3 regions of the Nocardia goodfellowii genome follow, and region 1 is predicted to be linked to each of the others. Evidence: riboswitches for the same ligand, from Rfam matches in the RefSeq annotation. Region 1 holds a riboswitch; each other region holds the start of a gene.
What was found. A riboswitch is a leader RNA that binds a small molecule or an ion and turns the genes downstream of it on or off. The one in region 1 is predicted to bind S-adenosylmethionine.
Positions count from the first base shown of each region.

Region 2: another riboswitch for S-adenosylmethionine. It lies ahead of BJ987_RS07390 (rhodanese-like domain-containing protein); the one in region 1 lies ahead of BJ987_RS33115 (LLM class flavin-dependent oxidoreductase).
Region 3: another riboswitch for S-adenosylmethionine. It lies ahead of BJ987_RS03830 (aminotransferase class V-fold PLP-dependent enzyme); the one in region 1 lies ahead of BJ987_RS33115 (LLM class flavin-dependent oxidoreductase).

Region 1 covers NZ_JAGGMR010000001.1:7,147,147-7,150,412, forward strand. The annotation lists gene BJ987_RS33105 (glycosyltransferase family 2 protein) at 1-437, shown strand, start outside; gene BJ987_RS33110 (hypothetical protein) at 587-1,552, opposite strand; SAM riboswitch class I at 1,755-1,849, shown strand; gene BJ987_RS33115 (LLM class flavin-dependent oxidoreductase) at 1,861-2,946, shown strand; gene BJ987_RS33120 (ABC transporter substrate-binding protein) at 2,943-3,266, shown strand, end outside.
Region 2 covers NZ_JAGGMR010000001.1:1,714,231-1,717,496, forward strand. The annotation lists gene BJ987_RS07380 (FAD-dependent oxidoreductase) at 1-1,022, opposite strand, end outside; gene BJ987_RS07385 (Rv0361 family membrane protein) at 1,273-1,725, shown strand; SAM riboswitch class IV at 1,777-1,892, shown strand; gene BJ987_RS07390 (rhodanese-like domain-containing protein) at 1,908-2,324, shown strand; gene BJ987_RS07395 (O-succinylhomoserine sulfhydrylase) at 2,392-3,266, shown strand, end outside.
Region 3 covers NZ_JAGGMR010000001.1:922,818-926,083, reverse strand. The annotation lists gene BJ987_RS03830 (aminotransferase class V-fold PLP-dependent enzyme) at 221-1,534, opposite strand; SAM riboswitch class IV at 1,582-1,696, opposite strand; gene BJ987_RS03825 (LysE family translocator) at 1,812-2,459, shown strand; gene BJ987_RS03820 (Pls/PosA family non-ribosomal peptide synthetase) at 2,608-3,266, shown strand, end outside.

The DNA.
Region 1 (3,266 bases):
CCCGCGCGCTGCGTCGCAGCGGCAGGCACACCGCGCTGGTCGCGGCGGGACGGCAGGCGCGGACCCGAATGTACCGGGGCGCAGCCGAACTCGACGCCGGGTACACCCGTTGGCTGTGGTCCGCTTACGGTGGTTCGCCTTTGGCTGCCGCGGGGGTGGGACTGCTTGTCGCCGTGGGGTATTGGATCCCGCCGTTGGCGGCGATCGGCGGGCGGGGCAAGCTGCGGCGCGCCGGACTTCTCGGATATGCCGCGGCGGTCATCGGGCGTCTGCTTGCCCGGTCCACCGAGACCGCGGCACCGCTGGGACGGATGGATTTCCTCGCGGCGCTGGCGCATCCGCTGTCGGTGGGCGGGTATGCGGTGCTCTCCGTCCGGTCGCACCTTGCCCACCGCGCCGGGACGTCGACGTGGAAGCGGCGTTCGGTCGGCAGCTGAGTCTGCCGTCACCAGGCGCACCGATTCCCAGGGTCTGAGCGGCGAACTCTGCTCGCCGTCACCGACTGTCGACTGAGTGGGGAAGGTAGGCCACGCATGATGTGGCCCGCCGGTCCGGGTCGCGATCAGCAACCGACCCATCGGAAAGATCAGGGCACCGTCGTGATTCCGACCGTCGGTAGGTAGAAACAGGTCCGGGCACCGTCGACCTCGGTGCCGAACACGGCGGCCAGCACCGTGCCGCGACCGGTGTCGACGGGAACCGCGCGAATGCCGCCCGTGGGGACCGCTCCGGCGAAGAAGTCGCGGACGGCCTGCTCGGCGAGCGGGCGAAGTCCGGCGGGGACCTCCGGGGGCACCATCCGGCTGAAGACCTCACTCAGCGGGCCCATCGAGGCGAGCCCCGCGCGACCGCTGTCCACGTTCAGCCATGCCACCCGCATGCCGGAGCCGTCGGCGCCGGTGTTGCCCGACGGGACGAAAGCGAACAAGGTCTGGCCGGGTTTCACGGCGGTCAGATCGAGGCCGGGGATCGCGATGTCGTGCACGGGCCACGGCCCCGGAACAGCGCCCGCCACGGCCGGGCTGCCGAGAGCCGCGCCCGTACCGCTGCACAGCGCCGCGGTGGGATAGAGGAACGGTGTCACACCGAGAGATTGCAGGGCCGTGAGGGTGGACGGTCCGACGCCGGGGGCAGCGGCTGGCGCGGGGGCGGCAGCCACGGCATCGGCGGCAGCCACGGCATCACCGGCTGGCGCGGGATCGGCGGCCACGTAATCGCCGGCAGCCCTGGGATCGCCGGCAGCCCCGGGAACGGCGGCAGCCCCGGGAACGGCGGCAGCCCCGGGAACGGCGGCAGCCCCGGGAACGGCGGCTGGCGCGCGATCGGCGGCAGCCACGGGATCGGCGCCTGGCGCGGGATCGGCGCCTGGCGCGGGGGCGGCTGCCATGTAATCGGCGGTGGCCGCGTGATCGGCTGGCGGGGCGGCTTCGGGTTGTGCCGTGGCTGGGGCCGGGACGCCGAGCGCGAGGGTGCCGAGAGCCAACGCCACTCCCATGGCGCGGGCGCGCTCCCGGGAGCGGCGGGAGCCGGAGTAGACGCGGCGGACAGGCACTGCGAACCTCCTTCGTCGGGACGATCGAGGTGCAACGGTACGCCCGCAAACTCGGGAAATCGGTCATTTCCGGCGCGCCCGGCGGATGGGCCGTAGTCGGGGCCGCGACCATAATCCGCGCTTCAGCGCGCGCTGACCAGGGCTGGGCTCACGGTGATTTCTACTCTTGTCGCCGAGTTCGCTTGCTCCCCATGATGTTCGAGCACCATCCAGAGCGATTGAGAGACCTGGCTCGCCGACGTCGCAGCAACCCCCCGGCATGCCGGGTGCGGGTGCTTCCGCCAGGAACGATGGAGGAACCCCTCGACATGAAGTTTCTGTTGTTCACCCTGGTGACCAGGGTGCCCGATCCGCGCACCGGCGTACTGCCCGAGACGCACGACCGGTTCCGCTCGGTGGTCGGCCAGGCGCGGCTGGCGGAGCAGCTCGGTTACGACGGGTTCGCCGTCGGCGAGCGGCACGAGGATCCATTCCTGTCCGCCGCGCCGCCGGTGCTGCTCAGTCACATCGCCGCCGTCACCTCGCGGATCACACTGTTCACAGCGGTGACGACGCTGAGTCTGCTGGATCCGGTCCGGGCCTTCGAGGACTACTCGACGCTGGACAATCTGGCGGGCGGACGGCTGGAACTGATCATCGGCAAGGGCAACGGCGCCGCGCAGGCGCGACTGTACGGGGTCACCACAGCGGATCAGTGGGACCGCAACCGCGAGGGTTACGAGCTCTTCCGGGCGCTGTGGGCCAGCGACCGGGTGACCTGGTCGGGCCGATTCCGGCCGGACCTGGTCGAGGCCCAGGCGCTGCCACGGCCCTACCAGCCCTCGATCCGGATCTGGCACGGCAGCGCGACCAGCCGCGATTCGGTGGAACTGGCCGCCCGCCACGGCGATCCGCTGTTCTCGGCGAATGTCACCAATCCGATCGAGCCGTATGCCGCGCTGGTCCGGCACTACCGGGAGCGCTGGGCGCACTACGGGCACGACCCCGCCGACGCACTGGTCGGTGCGGGTACCGCCGGGTTCCATGTGGCACCCACCTCGCAGGAGGCGCTCGAGGTGTACGGCCCGATCTTCCGGGCGCGACTGGCGTTGGCGCGCAAGCTCGGCCAGCCGATCGTGTTCGAGACGCTGGAGGACTTCGCGGTGCGCAGTTCGGCGCTGATCGGCAGCCCCGAGCAGGTGATCGACAAGGTCGGCCGCCAGCACGAGCAATTCGGACACGAGGTGATCCACCTGTCCGCCGAACCCGACGGGCGCACCGAAGCGCAGCACCGCGCGAGCCTCGAACTCTTCCAAGCCGCTGTCGCACCCGAGCTGCGCCGGCGTATTCCCAGTCGGCCCTTGGCTTCCGGCCGGACCGTCGATTCCCCGCAATTATCTGGAGTAGCACCGTGATTCGCACCCGTCATCGCCTCGCCGCGTTCGCCGGCGTCCTCGCCGCGGCCGGCACCGTGGTCGCCTGCGGTGGCGACACGGGCAGCACCGGCGCCGACGCCGGGCCGCCGCGGCCGGGCGGAACCTTGCGCTACGGCCTGTCGCAGGCCCCGACCTGCTCCGATCCGGCCCAGGCGGGCAGCAATCAGACGCACTATGTCACCCGGCAGATCGTCGATTCGCTGACCGATCAGGATCCGGAAACCGGCGAGCTGAAGCCGTGGCTGGCGCGGAGCTGGGAGGCCGACGCGGACGCGAAGGTCTTCACCTTCCACCTCGCC
Region 2 (3,266 bases), 5.4 Mb from region 1:
GGCACGGTGCCCGCCTGCTCGTCGAAGGGCAGGTTGGTGATGTTCTGCGACAGGTAACCGACCGCGCGGTAGATCGCCTGGACGTCCCAGTCGCGGAACTCGCCGGTGCCCTTGACGTTGCCGGTGCCGTCGAGCTGGGTGCGCTCGGTGCGCAGGCCGACGACCTTGCCGTCCGCGCCGAGCACCTCGGCGGGCGACTCGAAGAAGTGCAGGAACAGCTTGTGCGGGCGGTTGCCCTGATCGCGGATCGCCCACTGCTCCAAGGTGTTGGCGACCATGTCGACCTGCTTGGAGTGCCGGCGCGCGGCCTCGGAGCCGGCGTCGTAATCGATGTCCTCGGGGTCGACGATGACCTCGATGGTCGGCGAATGGTCGAGTTCGCGCAGCTCCAGCGGGGTGAATTTGGCCTGCGCCGGGCCGCGGCGACCGAAGACGTGCACCTCGACGGCCTTGTTGGCCTTGAGGCCCTGGTAGACGTTCGGCGGGATCTCGGTCGGCAGCAGTTCGTCACCGGTCTTGGCGAGCACACGCGCCACGTCGAGCGCGACATTGCCGACACCGAGCACGGCGACCTTCTCCGCGTCCAGCGGCCATTCGCGCGGCACGTCCGGGTGGCCGTCGTACCAGGACACGAAGTCCGCGGCGCCGAAGGAGCCGTCCAGATCGATACCCGGGATGTCCAGCGCACGGTCGGCGTTCGCGCCGGTGGAGAAGATGACCGCGTCGTAGAAGCGCCGCAGATCGTCCAGGGTGATGTCGGTGCCGTAGTCGATATTGCCGAGCAGGCGCACCTGCTCCTTGTCGAGCACCTTGTGCAGGGCGGTGATGATGCCCTTGATCCGCGGATGGTCCGGCGCGACGCCGTAGCGGATCAGGCCGAACGGCGCGGGCATGCGCTCATACAGGTCGATGCTGACCTCGGCATCGGACTTCATCAACGCGTCGGCGGCGTAGATACCGGCCGGTCCTGCGCCCACGATCGCGATGCGGAGCGGGCGAGTGGCTGCACTCTGTTCGGTCATCTCTTACGCGCACCTTCGGTAGAAAAATAATGGCGTCCTTCTTAGCCTAGGCTAAGTCGACGCACCGCTGCGGTTGCCCCTGACGATGCGGCTGGTGCTGCTGGCTCGTAACTGCAAAGCCCCCAGGTCGCTCCCGTGCCGCACTGCCATATGGGTGATGACGGCGAGACCCCGGTCTCGCGATTCTATCGGGGACGCCTTCGGCCGCCTGCACGGGTGCCGCCGACCAGGGATAAGGGATCATCGACGCATGACCGAGCAGCAATCGACACCCGACGACGAACCCATCCAGGTCGACCAGACCGACAAGCGGTCCATGACGCCGTTCATCGCCGCCGCGATCCTGGCCGCGATCGTGCTGGTCGCCGTGTTCGCGGGCGGGCTGCTGTCCCCGGCTGAGAAAAATGTCACAGAATCCGACCGGATCGCCGCGGCTGTCGGCAATTACGTCGGCGGACGTGCCCAGCGTGACGAGGTGCCCGCGCCCGGCACCGCCTGCGCCGGATTCGACGAGGCCGAGTCGCCGCTGGCCGCGCAGTTCGGGCCGGGCGGCCGAAAGTCCGTGGAGATCGCCAAGATCGAAGGTCAGACCGTCAACGGTGACCGGGCCAAGGCCACCGTCACCACCAAGGCGGACGGCAAAGAGACCACCGCGACTTGGAATCTGGTCCGTTCCGACGGCAAATGGCTGGTCTGCGACTGAGCCGGATTCGGTGTTTGACAGCCCGGCCCCCGTCCAGGCAATCTCAGTTCAGGTCATGAGCACCAGCGTCAAGCCCCGGCTCGCTGGTCGGCAACCCTCCTCCGCGGTGGGGTGCTCCGGGTGACGACCTGGCACGCATCCGAACCCCGATGCGGCAAGTGCGGATTCACAGGAGGATCGACATGACTTACGCCGGCGACATCACCCCCCAGCAGGCGTGGGACCTGCTGCGCGAGCACCCCGAAGCCGTCCTGATCGACGTGCGCACCGAAGCCGAATGGCGCTTCGTCGGCGTACCCGACACCACCCCGATCGAGCGCCCCACCGTGCTCATCGAATGGGTCGACAGCACCGGCGCACGCAACCAGGCCTTCACCGATCAGCTGCGCGAAGCCCTCGACGGCCGCGCGCCGGAAGCCCCCGTGGTGTTCCTCTGCCGGTCCGGCCAGCGCTCCGCGCACGCCGCGACGGTCGCGACCCAACTCGGCATCACCCCGGCCTACAACGTGGACGAAGGCTTCGAAGGCCCGCTCGACGCGAACGGTCACCGCGGCGGCGCCGGCTGGCGTGCCCAGGGACTGCCGTGGCGGCAGTCGTGAGCACCTGGGCGCCGGCGGCAGTCGGAGCCGCCAGGTCGGGTACACACAGTTCGGTGGAGGAACAGTCATGATCACTGGTGGCGCATTCGACAAGCCGCTGCCCGAGGGCGTCGGGCCGGCGACGCTCGGCGTGCGCGGCGGCCTGCGGCGCAGCGGTTTCGAGGAGACCTCCGAGGCGCTGTACCTCAGCTCCGGCTTCGTCTACGAGAGCGCCGAAGCGGCCGAGGCGTCGTTTACCGGCGATATCGAGCATTTCGTCTACTCCCGCTACGGCAATCCGACGGTGGCCATGTTCGAGGAGCGGATGCGGCTGCTCGACGGCGCCGAAGCGTGTTTCGCGACCGCGAGCGGCATGTCGGCCGTCTTCACCGCGCTCGGTGCGCTGCTGGGCGCGGGTGATCGGCTGGTGGCCGCGCGCAGCCTGTTCGGTTCCTGTTTCGTGGTGTGCAACGAGATCCTGCCGCGCTGGGGCGTGGAAACCGTCTTCGTCGACGGCGACGACCTGGACCAGTGGGAACAGGCGCTGTCGGTGCCGACCCAGGCGGTGTTCTTCGAGACCCCCGCCAATCCCATGCAGACGCTGGTCGATGTGCGCCGCGTCACCGAGCTCGCGCACGCCGCGGGCGCGAAAGTGGTGCTGGACAACGTTTTCGCCACCCCGCTGCTGCAGCGCGGCTTCGACCTCGGCGCCGACGTGCTGGTCTACTCCGGCACCAAGCACATCGACGGACAGGGCCGGGTGCTCGGCGGCGCCATTCTCGGTGATCACGACTACATCGACGGCCCCGTGAAAAACCTGATGCGCCATACCGGCCCGGCGCTCAGCCCGTTCAACGCCTGGACCCTGTTGAAGGGCCTGGAGACGATGCCGCTGCGAGTGCACCACTCCGCTGCCTCCGCTCTGCGCATCGCGCGGTTCCTGGACGAGCACAAGTCGGTGAA
Region 3 (3,266 bases), 6.2 Mb from region 1:
CGGGGCATGGCTATCAATATGGGGCCGCCGGAGGGGCAGACGGATGCGGAGTTGTTGCAGCATCTTGCGTTTTGGCGGCGGAAGGTGCGGGAGTACTCGCAGAGCAGAGAGCCGGAGGTGGTTGCGCAGGGGCGTAGTGAGGTGGAGAGGTTTCGGGTGGAGGCGGTCAGGCGGGGATTGATACCGCCGCCTGAGCTCGACTTTTGATTGGGGGCGGGGGTCAGTTGATGCAGGGGGCGGCGCCGGTGGTGGCGTCGGTGAAGTCGCGGGTTTCGGGGGTGGGATTCCAGAGGCCGTCGGTTTTGGTGTAGGTCCAGTCGGGGCCGTTTTCGACGAGGGTGGCGATGGCTTGGATGAGGCGGTCGACGTCGGCGGAGTTGGAGCCGAGGCCGATGCTGGCGCGCAGGGCGCCGTCGAGGCCGAGGCGGGCGAGGAGGGGGTGGGCGCAGAAGCGGCCGTCTCGGACGCCGATGCCGTGTTCGGCGGAGAGGTAGGCGGCGACTTCGCCGGGGGCGAAGCCGTCGAGGGTGAAGGCGACGATGCCGACGACATCGGGGCTGTCGGACCACAGGCGCAGTTGGGTGACGCCGGGGATGGCGGACAGGCCCGCGCGGAGGCGGTCGGCGAGTTCGCGTTCGTGGGCGATGAGGGTTTCGGGGTCGATCTGGCAGAGAGCGTCACAGGCGGCGGCGAGGGCGGCGGCGCCGAGGACGTTCGGGGAGCCGGCTTCGTGGCGCTGCGGTGCGGCGGCCCACTGGGCGTCGGTGGTGCTGACCTCGCGGACGGCGCCGCCGCCGGCCAGGTACGGCTCGGCGCGGTCGAGCCAGTCGCGGCGGCCGACGAGGACGCCCGCGCCGAAGGGGGCGTAGAGCTTGTGGCCGGAGCAGGCGAGGTAGTCGATACCGGTGTCGCGCAGGCTGATTCGGCGGTGCGGTGCGAGCTGGGCGGCGTCGACGAGGATGCGCGCGCCGCACTGGTGGGCGATCTCGGCGAGACGTTCGAGCGGCAGCACTTCGCCGGTGACGTTGGAGGCGCCGGTGACAGCGAGCAGCGCGGCGGGCTTGCTGCACAGTTCCGCGACGAGTAGCCGGATGGTCTCCTCGATGGTGTCGGCGGCGCGGACGACGCGGCGGCCGTGCTTGGTCCAGGGGAGGAAGTTGGCGTGGTGCTCGATGTCCAGGACGACGGTGTCGCCGGGGACGCAGGCGGCGAGCAGGTTCAGCGAGTCGGTGGTGTTGCGGGTGAAGACGACGACCTGGTCGTCGGCGGCGTCGAGGAACCGGGTGACCGAACCGCGGGCCGCCTCGTAGCTCTCGGTGGAGATCCGGGAGGCGTAGCCGGCGCCGCGGTGCACGCTGGCGTAGAACGGCAGCAGCTGCTGCACACGGTCGGTGACCTGGGCCAATGCGGGCGCGCTGGCGGCGTAGTCGAAGTTGGCGTAGGTGGTGGTTCCGCCTTGGACGAGCGGTACCTGGAGGTCGTCGCCGGACACTCGCGCCAGCGGTGCACAGGTCTTGGTGGCCACAGCAGTCATTACGTAGATCCCATCGTTCCAGGGACTCGCAATCGAGAGATCGGTCGAGTCCGCGCTTGCCGCGCCCGATTGGACGAACGGCCGGGTCGTCACCCGGAGCACCCCACCGCGGAGGAGGGTTGCCGACCAGCTAGCCGGGGCTTAGCGCTGGTACTCATGACCTGTCCCGAGATTGGCAGACGCACCGGCGCGCTGTCAACTGTGCGGTTCGGGTGAATGAAAATGCATCCAAAAGAATAATGTTGCAATATTCGATCCGATGGGGTCCCATGGAGGGGTGACACTTTCGCTGCTGCTCAGCTTCGTCGGACTCTGCATCCTGCTGTCGCTCACGCCCGGACCGGACACGTTCCTGGTGCTGCGCTATTCGATCGCGGATGCCCGACCCGGTATCGCGGCGGCGATCGGTTCGGCACTCGGCGGAATGGTCTGGGCGCTGGTGGTGGCGGCGGGTGTCGCCGCGCTGCTGGAGCAGTCCGCGACGGCCTATCGGGTATTGAAGCTGGTCGGCGGAATCTACTTGCTGTACTTGGGCGTTCGCGCGCTGGTCGAGCTGCGGAAGCGGCGGCAAGAAGCCGCCGCGGCGGGCGACGAGCTGGCGGCGGTGCAGGCGCGGCAGCCGGCGCCGGCGTCGATTCGCTCGGCGTTCACCGCGGGGGTGATCTCGTGCCTGTTCAACCCGAAGGTCGGGTTGTTCTACCTGGCGGTGCTGCCGCAGTTCCTCTCCGAGGTCACCTTCGTCAACACCCTCGCGCTCGGCGCGATCGAATCCTCTATCGCCGCAGTCGAAATGGTGCTGGTCGCGGTACTCGCCTCGCGGGCGGTCGCGCTGCTGCGCAAGCCCGCCGTGCGGGAGCGCCTGGAACAGGCCTCCGCGGGCATTCTCGCTGCTCTGGGCATCGGCACCGCCGCCTCGGCGGCCTGACCGAGCGTGCGGTTCGCACGCGGAGATCGCCCGGTACCGGAGGTACCGTGGACAGCTGGTCACCGTGGTGTTTGCCCACTGGTAACCCTGGTAGTGCAAGATTTCCGCCGTCTGCGCCAGGTAGGTCTATGAGAGGTGGGCAGGACGTATGCTCCAGCCGGAGGTCGACGCCGTAGCGGGCGAGGACGCGCTGTCGAATCCGTTGCTGCGCGGTCCGCTCGCCCCGCCCGAGCGGACCTTGGTCGACATCCTGGCCGCGACGGCCGACGACTATCCCGACGCGCCCGCCCTCGACGACGGTACGACGGTGCTCGGATATGTCGAGCTGCTGGACGAGGTCGATACCGTGGTCGGGCGGCTGGCCGCGGCCGGTGTGCGGGCGGGGGACCGGGTCGGGGTGCGGATGCCGTCGGGCACCAGCGCGCTCTATGTCACGATTCTGGCGGTGCTGCACGCGGGCGCGGCCTATGTGCCGGTCGATGCCGACGATCCGGAGGAGCGGGCGCGGCTGGTCTTCGGCGAAGCACGCGTCAGCGCGATCGTCACCGATCGCGGGATCGAACGCACGGGGTTCGAAACCCTCACGGCGATAGCCGATTCCACCGCGCCGCCGGTCCCCGCCGACGATGCCTGGATCATCTTCACCTCCGGGTCCACGGGGACACCGAAAGGTGTGGCGGTCACGCACCGCAACGCCGCCGCGTTCGTCGACGCCGAAGCCCGGCTCTTCTTGCGGGACGCGCCGATCGGGCCCGGTGATCGGGTGCTCGCGGGGCTTTCGGTCGCCTTCGACGCCTCCTGCGAGGA